3 regions of the Agarivorans sp. 2_MG-2023 genome follow, and region 1 is predicted to be linked to each of the others. Evidence: predicted binding sites of a transcription regulator. Region 1 holds the regulator's gene; each other region holds the start of a gene.

The links. Region 1 encodes LexA, which represses DNA repair genes until DNA is damaged. Its sites were predicted from a motif close to TACTGTATNNNNATACAGTA; they were not measured.
Region 2: recA (recombinase RecA) is a predicted target of LexA. The motif match lies at 1,612-1,631, and genes of this name have one in related genera.
Region 3: ruvA (Holliday junction branch migration protein RuvA) is a predicted target of LexA. The motif match lies at 1,706-1,725, and genes of this name have one in related genera.

The regions. Positions count from the first base shown of each region.
Region 1 covers NZ_JAUORQ010000014.1:41,379-44,915, reverse strand. Annotated here, with positions in the region: gene Q4549_RS18455 (PEP-CTERM sorting domain-containing protein) at 1-203, shown strand, start outside; gene Q4549_RS18450 (GNAT family N-acetyltransferase) at 235-717, opposite strand; gene lexA (transcriptional repressor LexA) at 834-1,478, shown strand; gene coxB (cytochrome c oxidase subunit II) at 1,806-2,873, shown strand; gene ctaD (cytochrome c oxidase subunit I) at 2,885-3,537, shown strand, end outside.
Region 2 covers NZ_JAUORQ010000003.1:4,685-8,221, forward strand. Annotated here, with positions in the region: gene Q4549_RS05045 (regulatory protein RecX) at 42-491, opposite strand; gene recA (recombinase RecA) at 524-1,567, opposite strand; gene mutS (DNA mismatch repair protein MutS) at 1,737-3,537, shown strand, end outside.
Region 3 covers NZ_JAUORQ010000018.1:5,680-9,216, forward strand. Annotated here, with positions in the region: gene ruvB (Holliday junction branch migration DNA helicase RuvB) at 20-1,027, opposite strand; gene ruvA (Holliday junction branch migration protein RuvA) at 1,043-1,663, opposite strand; gene Q4549_RS19915 (hypothetical protein) at 1,888-2,232, shown strand; gene Q4549_RS19920 (efflux RND transporter permease subunit) at 2,288-3,537, opposite strand, start outside.

The DNA.
Region 1 (3,537 bases):
AAGTTGAGCGCATCTTCCGTAGTCCTCTCGTTCAAAATGATAACGATTATTTCTGGATAGACATTAACCCTGTGCTGATTGTTGCAGAGGCGACAAGAGTAAGTGAGCCAGCTTCGGTATTTTTATTTGCGGGGATGCTGGGAATGCTAGTTTGGCGTAAGCGAGAAAGGCGAACCCTAAGTTCGATTGGTTTTAGTCGATAATACTGCTCTTTGTTGCAGTACCATTTTGCGCTCAAAGTTGCTTTAGCATCCAAACATCGCAGCCATTATGGGCTGTACCTTGTAAAGGTGCAGATAAGTGTTCAAAACCGAGGCCTTCGTAGAGTTTAATTGCTGCCGACATATTACTAAGCGTATCTAGGTAACAGCGAGAAAATCCCTGCTCTAAGGCAAATGCTAAACAGGCTAACGAGAGCTTTTTACCGAGACCTAGGCCTCTACCTTCTTCCAGTAAAAATAGCTTTTTTAGCTCACTGGTATCTTCACTATCGGCAAAAGGCGCAGCGCCACAGCCGCCAACGACCTTGCCATCTAACAAAGCGACCACATATCTACTACGATTTTGCAGTGTATAGTGCTGACTCATATTATCGACTTCAGCATCTGAGGGGCCAAAGCCTTCACCTACCGCGCCATATTCTTGGCCAACCTGTTTTATTATTCGCTGTAGATCTTGGTCATATTGGGCTGATATTTCGACTATCTCAATGGCCATTATTGCCTCCTATCACTTTGAATCAACAGTAACAAAATCAGAATTAATATAAAACCTTGCGTCAAAATGTATGCTGTATATACTAACAGTGTGCTGTATAAACTTACAGGTAGACTATGAAGCCCTTAACGCCCCGCCAAACAGAAGTGTTTGAACTTATTCGCCGCCATATTAACGATACTGGTATGCCTCCAACGCGTGCCGAAATTGCTAAAGAGCTAGGATTCCGCTCGGCTAATGCAGCAGAAGAACACCTTAGAGCTTTAGCTAAAAAAGGTGCGATTGAAATGATTCCTGGTGCGTCGCGAGGGATCCGTATTAGCGAAGCATACTTGCCGGCTAGTGCAAATGAAGCCACTGTAGAGCCTGAACCAGGCTTGCCGTTAATCGGTCAAGTTGCTGCAGGTGAGCCTATTTTGGCGCAGGAGCACGTTGAATCTCATTATGCCGTAGATGCTAACTTATTTAATCCGCATGCCGATTATTTACTGCGAGTACAGGGCATGAGCATGAAAGATATCGGCATTATGGATGGTGATCTATTAGCCGTGCATAAAACTACCCAGGTACACAATGGACAGGTGGTTGTGGCTCGTTTAGATGAAGATGTTACGGTTAAACGTTTTGAGCGTGACGGTAAGATGGTGTACTTACACCCTGAAAATGAAGAGTTATCAACCATTGAAGTTGATCTTGAATATCAGAACATCGAAATAGAAGGTTTAGCGGTAGGTATTATTCGCACTGCTGATTGGATGTAAGCCTTATTCAACAATAAGTTCCCTATTTTGAAGCCCAAATCACTCTGATTTGGGCTTTTGTCGTTAACATCACATCTTTTGTCTTTATCCATAAAAATCTCAACAATGTATTTACATTTCTTTAACTTAGGGGTTAATTTATAAACAGTAGGTTGTATTTAGCTGTAATAGCCTATGCTTTTGGGGTGGGGATTTTCCCTTTATTCGCAGCTACTTTCCTAGCATGGAAAGTTGTTGTCGTTGGCTACTGCAAAGGAGAGCGCTGTGGGCCGATGGATTCAGCTATTAGTGCTGACATTTTTTTCGCCGCATTTGTTTGCGCAAGAGATGTCTTTCAATTTACGTCCTGGTGTTACTGCCATCAGTGAGCAAGTTTATGGCTTGCACATGACAATTTTTTATATTTGTTGTGCCATTGGTGTCTTGGTATTTGGCGCTATGTTTTGGTCGATTTACCATCACCGTAAATCCAAAGGAGCGGTTCCTGCTCAATTCCACGAAAGCACTAAAGTGGAAATTATTTGGACCATCATTCCCTTTATTATTTTAATAGGTATGGCGATTCCAGCCACTAAAACCTTACTGGCAATGGAAGATCCTTCCGATGCCGACATTACTATTCAAGTGACGGGTTCCCAGTGGAAGTGGCACTACAAGTACTTTGACCAAGATTTAGAGTTTTACAGTGTAATGGCGTCTGATTGGGATGAAGTCAACGGCAAACTGGAAAAACGTAAAAACTATTTGCTTGAAGTTGACCACCCCTTGGTATTGCCGATCGGGAAAAAAGTCCGCTTCCTCATGACTTCAGAAGACGTTATTCACTCTTGGTGGGTGCCTGACTTTGCAGTTAAAAAAGATGCAAATCCCGGTTTTATTAACGAAGCATGGACCATCATTGATAAACCCGGCATTTACCGCGGCCAATGTGCTGAGCTATGTGGAAAAGACCATGGCTTTATGCCCATTGTTGTTATCGCCAAACCTCAAGCCGAATATGATGCTTGGTTGGCAGAGAAAGAAGCTGCTTATTTAGCCAAGCAAGCCCAAGAGCTTGAACTGGTGGCCATGACTATGCAGCAAGATGAGCTGATGTCATTAGGCGAAAAAGTGTATGAGAAAAGCTGTGCTGCTTGTCACCAAGTTAACGGCCTAGGTTTACCTGGCGTGTTCCCCGCTTTAAAAGACAGTCCAATCGCGTTAGGTGATGTGACTAAACATATTGAAGTAGTGGTAAATGGCGAGCCTGGCACAGCCATGCAAGCCTTTGGTAAACAGCTTGGTTTGAAAGAGCTAGCTGCGGTGATTACTTATGAGCGAAATGCTTGGGGTAATGATACGGGTGACTTAGTGCAGGCCAAGGATGTTGTGGCCGTTCAAAACGCAGCGCAGTAGGGAGACAGACAATGAGCACGATTAGTGACGTTCACTCAGACCATGAAGAACACCACCATGCCCCTCGCGGATTAATGCGTTGGGTACTAACCACTAACCATAAAGACATTGGTTCAATGTACTTATGGTTCAGCTTTGCCATGTTTATTGTTGGTGGAGCCATGGCGATGATTATTCGCGCCGAGCTGTTCCAACCAGGCTTGCAACTGGTTGAGCCTAATTTCTTTAATCAAATGACTACGGTGCATGGCCTTATCATGGTATTTGGTGCGGTGATGCCAGCCTTTACGGGCTTAGCTAACTGGTTAGTTCCAATGATGATTGGCGCGCCAGATATGGCATTGCCACGCATGAATAACTGGAGCTTTTGGATTTTACCCTTTGCTTTCAGCATTTTGTTGGCATCGCTGTTTATGGAAGGCGGCGGCCCCAACTTTGGTTGGACTTTTTACGCTCCGTTATCAACTAAATACAGCCCAGACAGTACCGCCCTATTTGTGTTTGCGATACACATTATGGGGATAAGTTCGATCATGGGAGCGATTAACGTGATTGTTACCATTATGAACTTACGTGCTCCAGGTATGACCTACATGAAGCTGCCGTTGTTTGTATGGACTTGGTTTATTACGGCCTTTTTGCTGATTGCGGTGATGCCCGTATT
Region 2 (3,537 bases), on a different contig from region 1:
CAATATATCACGCAGACCCATGCAGGCAAAGTGTTGAGGGCTTATTGCTGTTGTAGTTCGCTAAATAGCGTATTGATTAACTCAAAGTCAAAACCGCGGCGGTATAAATATGCAGTACATTTTTGCTTAAGTATGCGGTCAGAAGGGAGACCTTGTTTAAACTTTCGCTCAAAACATAAGGTTAAGCTTTGATACCAATCCCATTCAGGATCAGCCAGGACCTGATTAGCTAAGTCGCTATTGATGCCTTTGCTTTGCAGGTATTGTTTTATGTAATTACGCCCGTAACCTCGAGCTAATCTAGCGCGAGTTAAAGAACTAGCGTAGTTACGATCGTTAAGCCAAGCATTTTCAATGGCATAGTTAATCGCATCTGCAATTTCAGCTTCTTGGTAGTCCTTTTGTCGCAATTTCTGCGACAATTGCTGCTGACTATATGAACGCCTTGAGAGCAGATCGATGGTGGTGTGAAGTGCGCTACGATTGGTCATAATAAAAAGGAGCCTTTCGGCTCCTAATCAATTTATGCTTCTTGATCAGCCGGAGTTTCAGCGGCTGTATCTTCTTCAACAACTTCGGTGTTGTTAAGCAGGTTGTTACGAATCGTCATTTCAATCTCTTGAGCAACTTCTGGGTGCTCCTTCAAGTAATTTGAAGCATTCGCCTTACCTTGACCGATTTTGTTCCCTTTGTAAGAGAACCAAGCACCAGCTTTATCGACCAATTTTTCTTTTACGCCCAAATCAACTAACTCGCCGTAACGGTTAAAACCTTCACCGTACATGATTTGGAACTCGGCTTGTTTAAATGGTGCAGCGATTTTATTTTTAACCACTTTAACGCGAGTTTCGTTACCAACGATCTCATCGCCACTTTTCACAGCGCCGATGCGACGAATATCCAAACGTACAGATGCGTAAAACTTCAGTGCATTACCGCCAGATGTAGTTTCTGGATTACCAAACATTACACCAATTTTCATACGGATTTGGTTAATGAAAATACACATACAGTTGGTTTGCTTAAGCGTACCAGTTAACTTACGTAATGCTTGCGACATTAAACGTGCCTGCAGGCCAACGTGGCTATCACCCATGTCACCTTCAATTTCAGCTTTAGGGGTTAAAGCTGCTACCGAGTCAATTACAATCATGTCAACGGCACCAGAGCGCGCTAGCATATCGGTAATCTCTAGGGCTTGCTCACCAGTATCAGGTTGAGATACTAATAAGTTGTCTACATCTACACCAAGCTTTTTGGCATAAATAGGGTCTAGGGCATGTTCAGCATCAACAAACGCACATACCTTGCCTACTTTTTGAGCTTGAGCAATGGCTTCTAAGGTAAGAGTAGTTTTACCAGAACTTTCAGGACCATAGATTTCTATCACACGACCCATTGGCAAACCGCCAGCGCCTAAGGCAATATCAACGGATAAAGAACCTGTAGAAATGGTTTCGATATCCATGGTACGGTTGTCACCAAGCTTCATGATTGAGCCTTTACCAAATTGTTTTTCAATTTGGCCTAGGGCCGCAGCTAATGCCTTTTGTTTGTTCTGATCCATATCGCCCTCGTAGGTGCTTTTAACTATCTTAATGACCAGTAGTATACTGGGTATTCATACAGTATCAAGTTTATTCCAGAAAATTCATAAAAGAGTTTTGCCTATTCGGCTGACAGCTTTTATCCTTGCTGCTTCGTTTAGCCATTAACCGAGTAGTTCGATAAGCCCCATGACTGAGACAAATCTAGAAAAACACACTCCTATGATGCGCCAATACTTAACGTTAAAGGCTCAACATCCCGAGATTTTATTGTTCTATAGAATGGGCGATTTTTACGAATTGTTTTACGACGATGCCAAACGCGCATCTGAGTTAATGGATATTTCCTTAACAAAACGTGGCCAGTCTGCTGGCACACCTATCCCAATGGCAGGCATTCCCTACCACGCTGCAGAAAACTATTTATCGCGCTTGGTTCAATTAGGTGAATCAGTCGCTATTTGCGAACAGATTGGCGACCCGGCTACTAGTAAAGGGCCGGTGGAAAGAAAAGTTGTTAGAATTATCACACCAGGCACGGTGAGCGACGAAGCCTTACTGGAAGAGAAGCAAGATAACTTGTTAGTCAGCGTGATAAACCAGCAACAACAAATTGGTCTTGCTTATTTAGATATTGCCAGTGGCCGATTCGTAATTAATCAATTTACCGGTGAACAACAGCTACAAGCCGAATTACAACGCTTAAACCCTGCAGAACTGCTCTACCCTGATGACTTCGAGTTTTACTCGGAGCTGCAAGCATACAAAGGTTTACGCCGCCGTGGAGAATGGGAATACGATTTAGCTACCGCACAAAAAGTGTTAAATCAGCAGTTCGGTACTCGGCACTTAGATGGTTTTGGGGTAAGTGAATACCCGCTAGCCCTTTCAGCAGCGGGTTGTTTAATGCAGTATGTTCAAGATACCCAACGCACTGCCCTACCGCATATCAATGCAATTATCGTTGAGAGCCAAAATCAGTTTATTCAACTTGATGCCACAAGCCGTAAAAACCTCGAGTTAACCCGTAACCTTGCTGGCGGCTACGAAAACACCCTAAGTTCAATATTAGACCGCAGCTCCACTGCCATGGGAAGCCGCTTGCTAAATCGCTGGTTACACCAGCCTTTAAGCAACCAGCAACAAGTGAGTGCGCGCCAAGATTGCATTGCTGAAATACTAGAAACCGACCTTTATCCTCTAGTGCAAACTGTGCTTAAGTCGATTGGCGATATAGAGCGAATATTGGCCCGCTTAGCCCTTCGCTCTGCCCGACCGCGTGATTTAGCGAGGTTGCGTAACGCCTTTAGTTTACTACCAGAACTGCAATCTTATTTAAGTTCTACACAAGCGCTAGCGCCAATAGCTAAAAATATTGGTGAGTTTCCCGATACCTTAGCCTTATTAGAGCGGGCAATAATTGATAACCCTCCTGTGCTCATTAGGGATGGCGGAGTGATTGCACCAGCTTACCATCAAGAGTTGGACGAGTGGCGAGACCTAAGCGAGGGAGCTACTCAGTTCTTAAAAGACATAGAACAACGGGAACGCGAACAAACTGGGATCGCCAACCTAAAGATTGGGTATAACAAAGTACACGGTTTTTACATTGAGGTAAGCCGCCTTTATTCCGAACAAGTACCTGAGCACTATATTCGCAGGCAGACGCTAAAGAATATGGAACGCTACATTATCGCGGAACTTAAAGAACACGAGGAAAAAGTGCTCTCTAGCCAAGGTAAAGCTTTGGCATTAGAAAAGCGGCTATATGAGGAACTGTTAGATTTGCTCATGCCAAGTTTGAGCAATATGCAGCGTAGCGCTCAAGCAATTGCTCAGCTTGATGTACTGTGTTGTTTAGCCGAGCGAGCGGAAAGCCTAAACTGTGTACGCCCTCACTTTAGTGAACAATCAGGAATTAGTATTGAGGGTGGCCGACACCCAGTGGTTGAACACGTAAACGATACTCCGTTTATTGCGAACCCTGTAA
Region 3 (3,537 bases), on a different contig from region 1:
TGACTAAACGACAGCATTTTTAACGCTTAGGTATATCAAAACCCAAGTGTAAATAGGCTTTATCGCTAGCAATGCGACCACGTGGGGTACGTTGTAAATAGCCTTGCTGAATAAGAAACGGTTCGAGTACATCTTCAATGGTTTCTTTATCTTCACCAATGGCTGCAGCAAGGTTGTCTAAGCCAACGGGACCTCCTGCAAAAGTTTCCGTTATCGCTTTGAGTAGCTTAGTGTCCATATAGTCGAAACCAGCACTGTCTACGCTCAGTAAATCTAGCGCCTTAGCAGCTACTTCTTGCGTTACTTTGCCATCAAATTTTACATCAGCAAAGTCACGAACACGTCGCAGTAAACGGTTAGCGATACGCGGGGTTCCTCGTGAACGCCTAGCAACTTCCCACGCCCCTTCAGCATCAAGCTCTAAATTTAGATAATGCGCACTTCGTTTAACAATCTCGGCCAAGTCGCCGGTTTTATAAAACTCCAAGCGTTGCACAATACCAAAGCGGTCCCGCAAGGGTGACGTTAACATGCCAGCGCGCGTGGTGGCGCCAATCAACGTAAATGGGGGCAAATCGAGTTTAATCGAGCGGGCCGCTGGGCCTTCGCCAATCATAATGTCCAGCTGGTAATCTTCCATCGCTGGGTACAGTACTTCTTCAACTACTGCGCTAAGTCGATGAATTTCATCAATAAACAATACGTCGCCAGGTTCAAGATTAGTGAGCAAAGCTGCCAAGTCACCAGCTTTCTCTAATACAGGGCCAGAGGTGGTTTTAATATTCACATCGAGCTCGTTAGCCACAATGTTGGCTAAGGTGGTTTTACCTAAACCCGGAGGACCAAAAATTAACAAATGATCGAGCGCGTCATCTCTGCGCCTAGCTGCTTCAATAAATATTTCTAATTGTTCAACTACCGCTTGCTGGCCGGTGTAATCATCCAGCTTTTTGGGTCTAATCGCGCGGTCTACAGTTTCTTCTTCAATCACCGGCGTGGCTGAAACTAAGCGATCTGCTTCAATCATTTACTCTACCTTTGTTCACAAAGCCGCTTTTAGTGCTTCGCGGATCAACTCTTCACTGCTCATGCCGTTTGAATAAACTTGCTTAACCAGTTTTTCTGCTTGAATGCCTTTATAACCCAGCGACTCAAGCGCTGCAACGGCTTCTTCTTTAGGATCAACCGTAGCTACTAAGGGTAAGTCACCATGACTAGATAAACTGTCGCTTAGTGGTGTTGCCGGTAGTTCGGCATTCCAGTTCTTCAAACGGTCTTTCATTTCAACTAACAAACGTTCGGCAGTTTTTTTACCAATGCCAGGCACTTTTACCAAACTTGATAAGTCTTCGTGTTTAACCGCGAAGACAAACTGCTCGCAACTTAAGCCAGACAAAATGGCTAAGGCCACCTTAGGCCCAATACCGTTTACTTTTATCAGCTCGCGGAATAACGAACGCGAGGCTTTGTCGTGAAAACCATAAAGTAATTGGGCATCTTCTCGCACAATAAAATGCGTTAATAAACGCACCGATTCACCCAGTTCGGGCAATTGGTAAAAGCAATTCATAGGAAGTTGTATTTCGTAGCCTACTCCGGCTACATCTATCAATACAAAAGGTGGGACTTTTTCTTCTAAGATACCTTTAATGGTAGCGATCACTGCAAAGACTCCTAACTTTAGATAGCGTAAGCTTACCTTAAATACTGGATATATATCCAGCCCTCTATATTTGAAATTGGGAAATGTGTTGGCTAAGGGCTGATTAACTCGGGCAGCGACAACTCTATGAGTCTGTTAGCGATATATCTAAAACAAAAAGTTGCCATTACAATTGAACAAATAACCAACAAGGAGAGTGCATATAAACTAAATCGAGGTAACACATGAATAAATTAATACTTATCGTTTCCGCTAGCCTGTTTGTTTTAACTGGCTGTTCTAACACTCCCACTACTTACCATGGCGTAACGCTATTGGAAGACGACCGAGATATCTCTCAATGCACCGCGCTTGGCAGTGTTTATTACACTAGCCATCATGATTCAAAAGGACATGAAGCTCGCGATGAATATGTAAAATCGGTGCGACCGCAGTATCCAACGGCAGACACAGTATCAATCACCAGCTATCGTCAGGCCTCAAAAAAAGCCTTTAGGCGAGATGTGGCCATTAGAGGAATTGCTTATCAGTGTTACGACTTAGCCTCAGCAAACACCTCTACTGGCTAATTTCGTAAATCGACTAAGCCTCATGCTCAAATAGGCAAGAGGCTTGGACATATAACTAATGTAAGCTTTTATGTTTATGCACTAAGTTCCAATCGGCCAAAATAGCGTAGGCCGCCGGGATAATAAACAATACCATCATCGTAGACGCTACAATTCCAAACACAATAGACACCACAATAGGCTGCACCACTTGTGCTTGTAAACTGGTCTCTAACAACAACGGCAGTAAACCTGCTGCAGTGGTAAGTGAGGTTAAAAATACCGCTCTGAAGCGTTCTTTACTGGCGTTCACCACCGCTTGATAAACATCGTCTCTTTCATCTAAATGGTGCCGAATATATTGCACCAGCAATATGGAGTCATTCGTTACAATCCCAGCCAATGAAATAAAGCCTAGAATAGACGGCATACTTAGACTGTGTCCTAACAAAAAGTGTCCCCACAACACACCTATTAACGCCATGGGAATAACGGTTAATACAATCACGGGTTCAAGGTAGCTTCTAAATTGGAAACTCAAAATGGCAAAAACACCAAAAATGCCAATTGTGAAGCTCTTACCCAAAGACGACCCCACTTTAGCGCTCTCTTTAGCCTCGCCTTCAAAATCAACTCTTAAGCCAGGTATCTTAGCGATTAGCTCCGGAAGAAAACTTTTTTGAACCAATTGCATCACTTCGTTGGTATTAGCAACTCGAGTATCAACATCAGCCATCACAGTTACCGTACGTAAGCCGTCTATACGCTGAATGCGGACAAACGATCGTTGATATTCTAAGTTGGCAATTGAAGATAGAGGCACTTGTTTTCCGTCGCTAAGCACTACCGGGAAATTAGCCAAGGCTTGTAAACTACCGGATTGCGACTTATCTAAACGTACATCGATTTGAATGTTTTCAGGGCCAAGTTGAAATTCATCCGCAATCGCTCCTTGATAAGACGCTCTCAGTTGTTCTGCCACCATTTGTCCGTTTACATTAAAAGATTCAGCGCCACCACGTAACGAAATTACCACCTCTTCTTTACCGGGTCGCATGTCATCAAGGATGCTATTCACCCCTTTAAACTGGCTCAAATAGGCTTGCAACTCTACCGAGGCAGTTTTTAAGGTGTCTAAATCTGAATGCTGTAGCCTCACTTCAACAGCTCGTCCTGCTGGCCCCATAGTAGGTTGCGTAAACGCCAACGCTAACGGTAAAGCTTGCTCACCTACTTGTTCACGCCAAGCACTAATGAACTCTTCGATATAAGTATTGCGCACTTCTGCTGATAAAATATCTAAACGAACAGTTGCCACATGCGGAC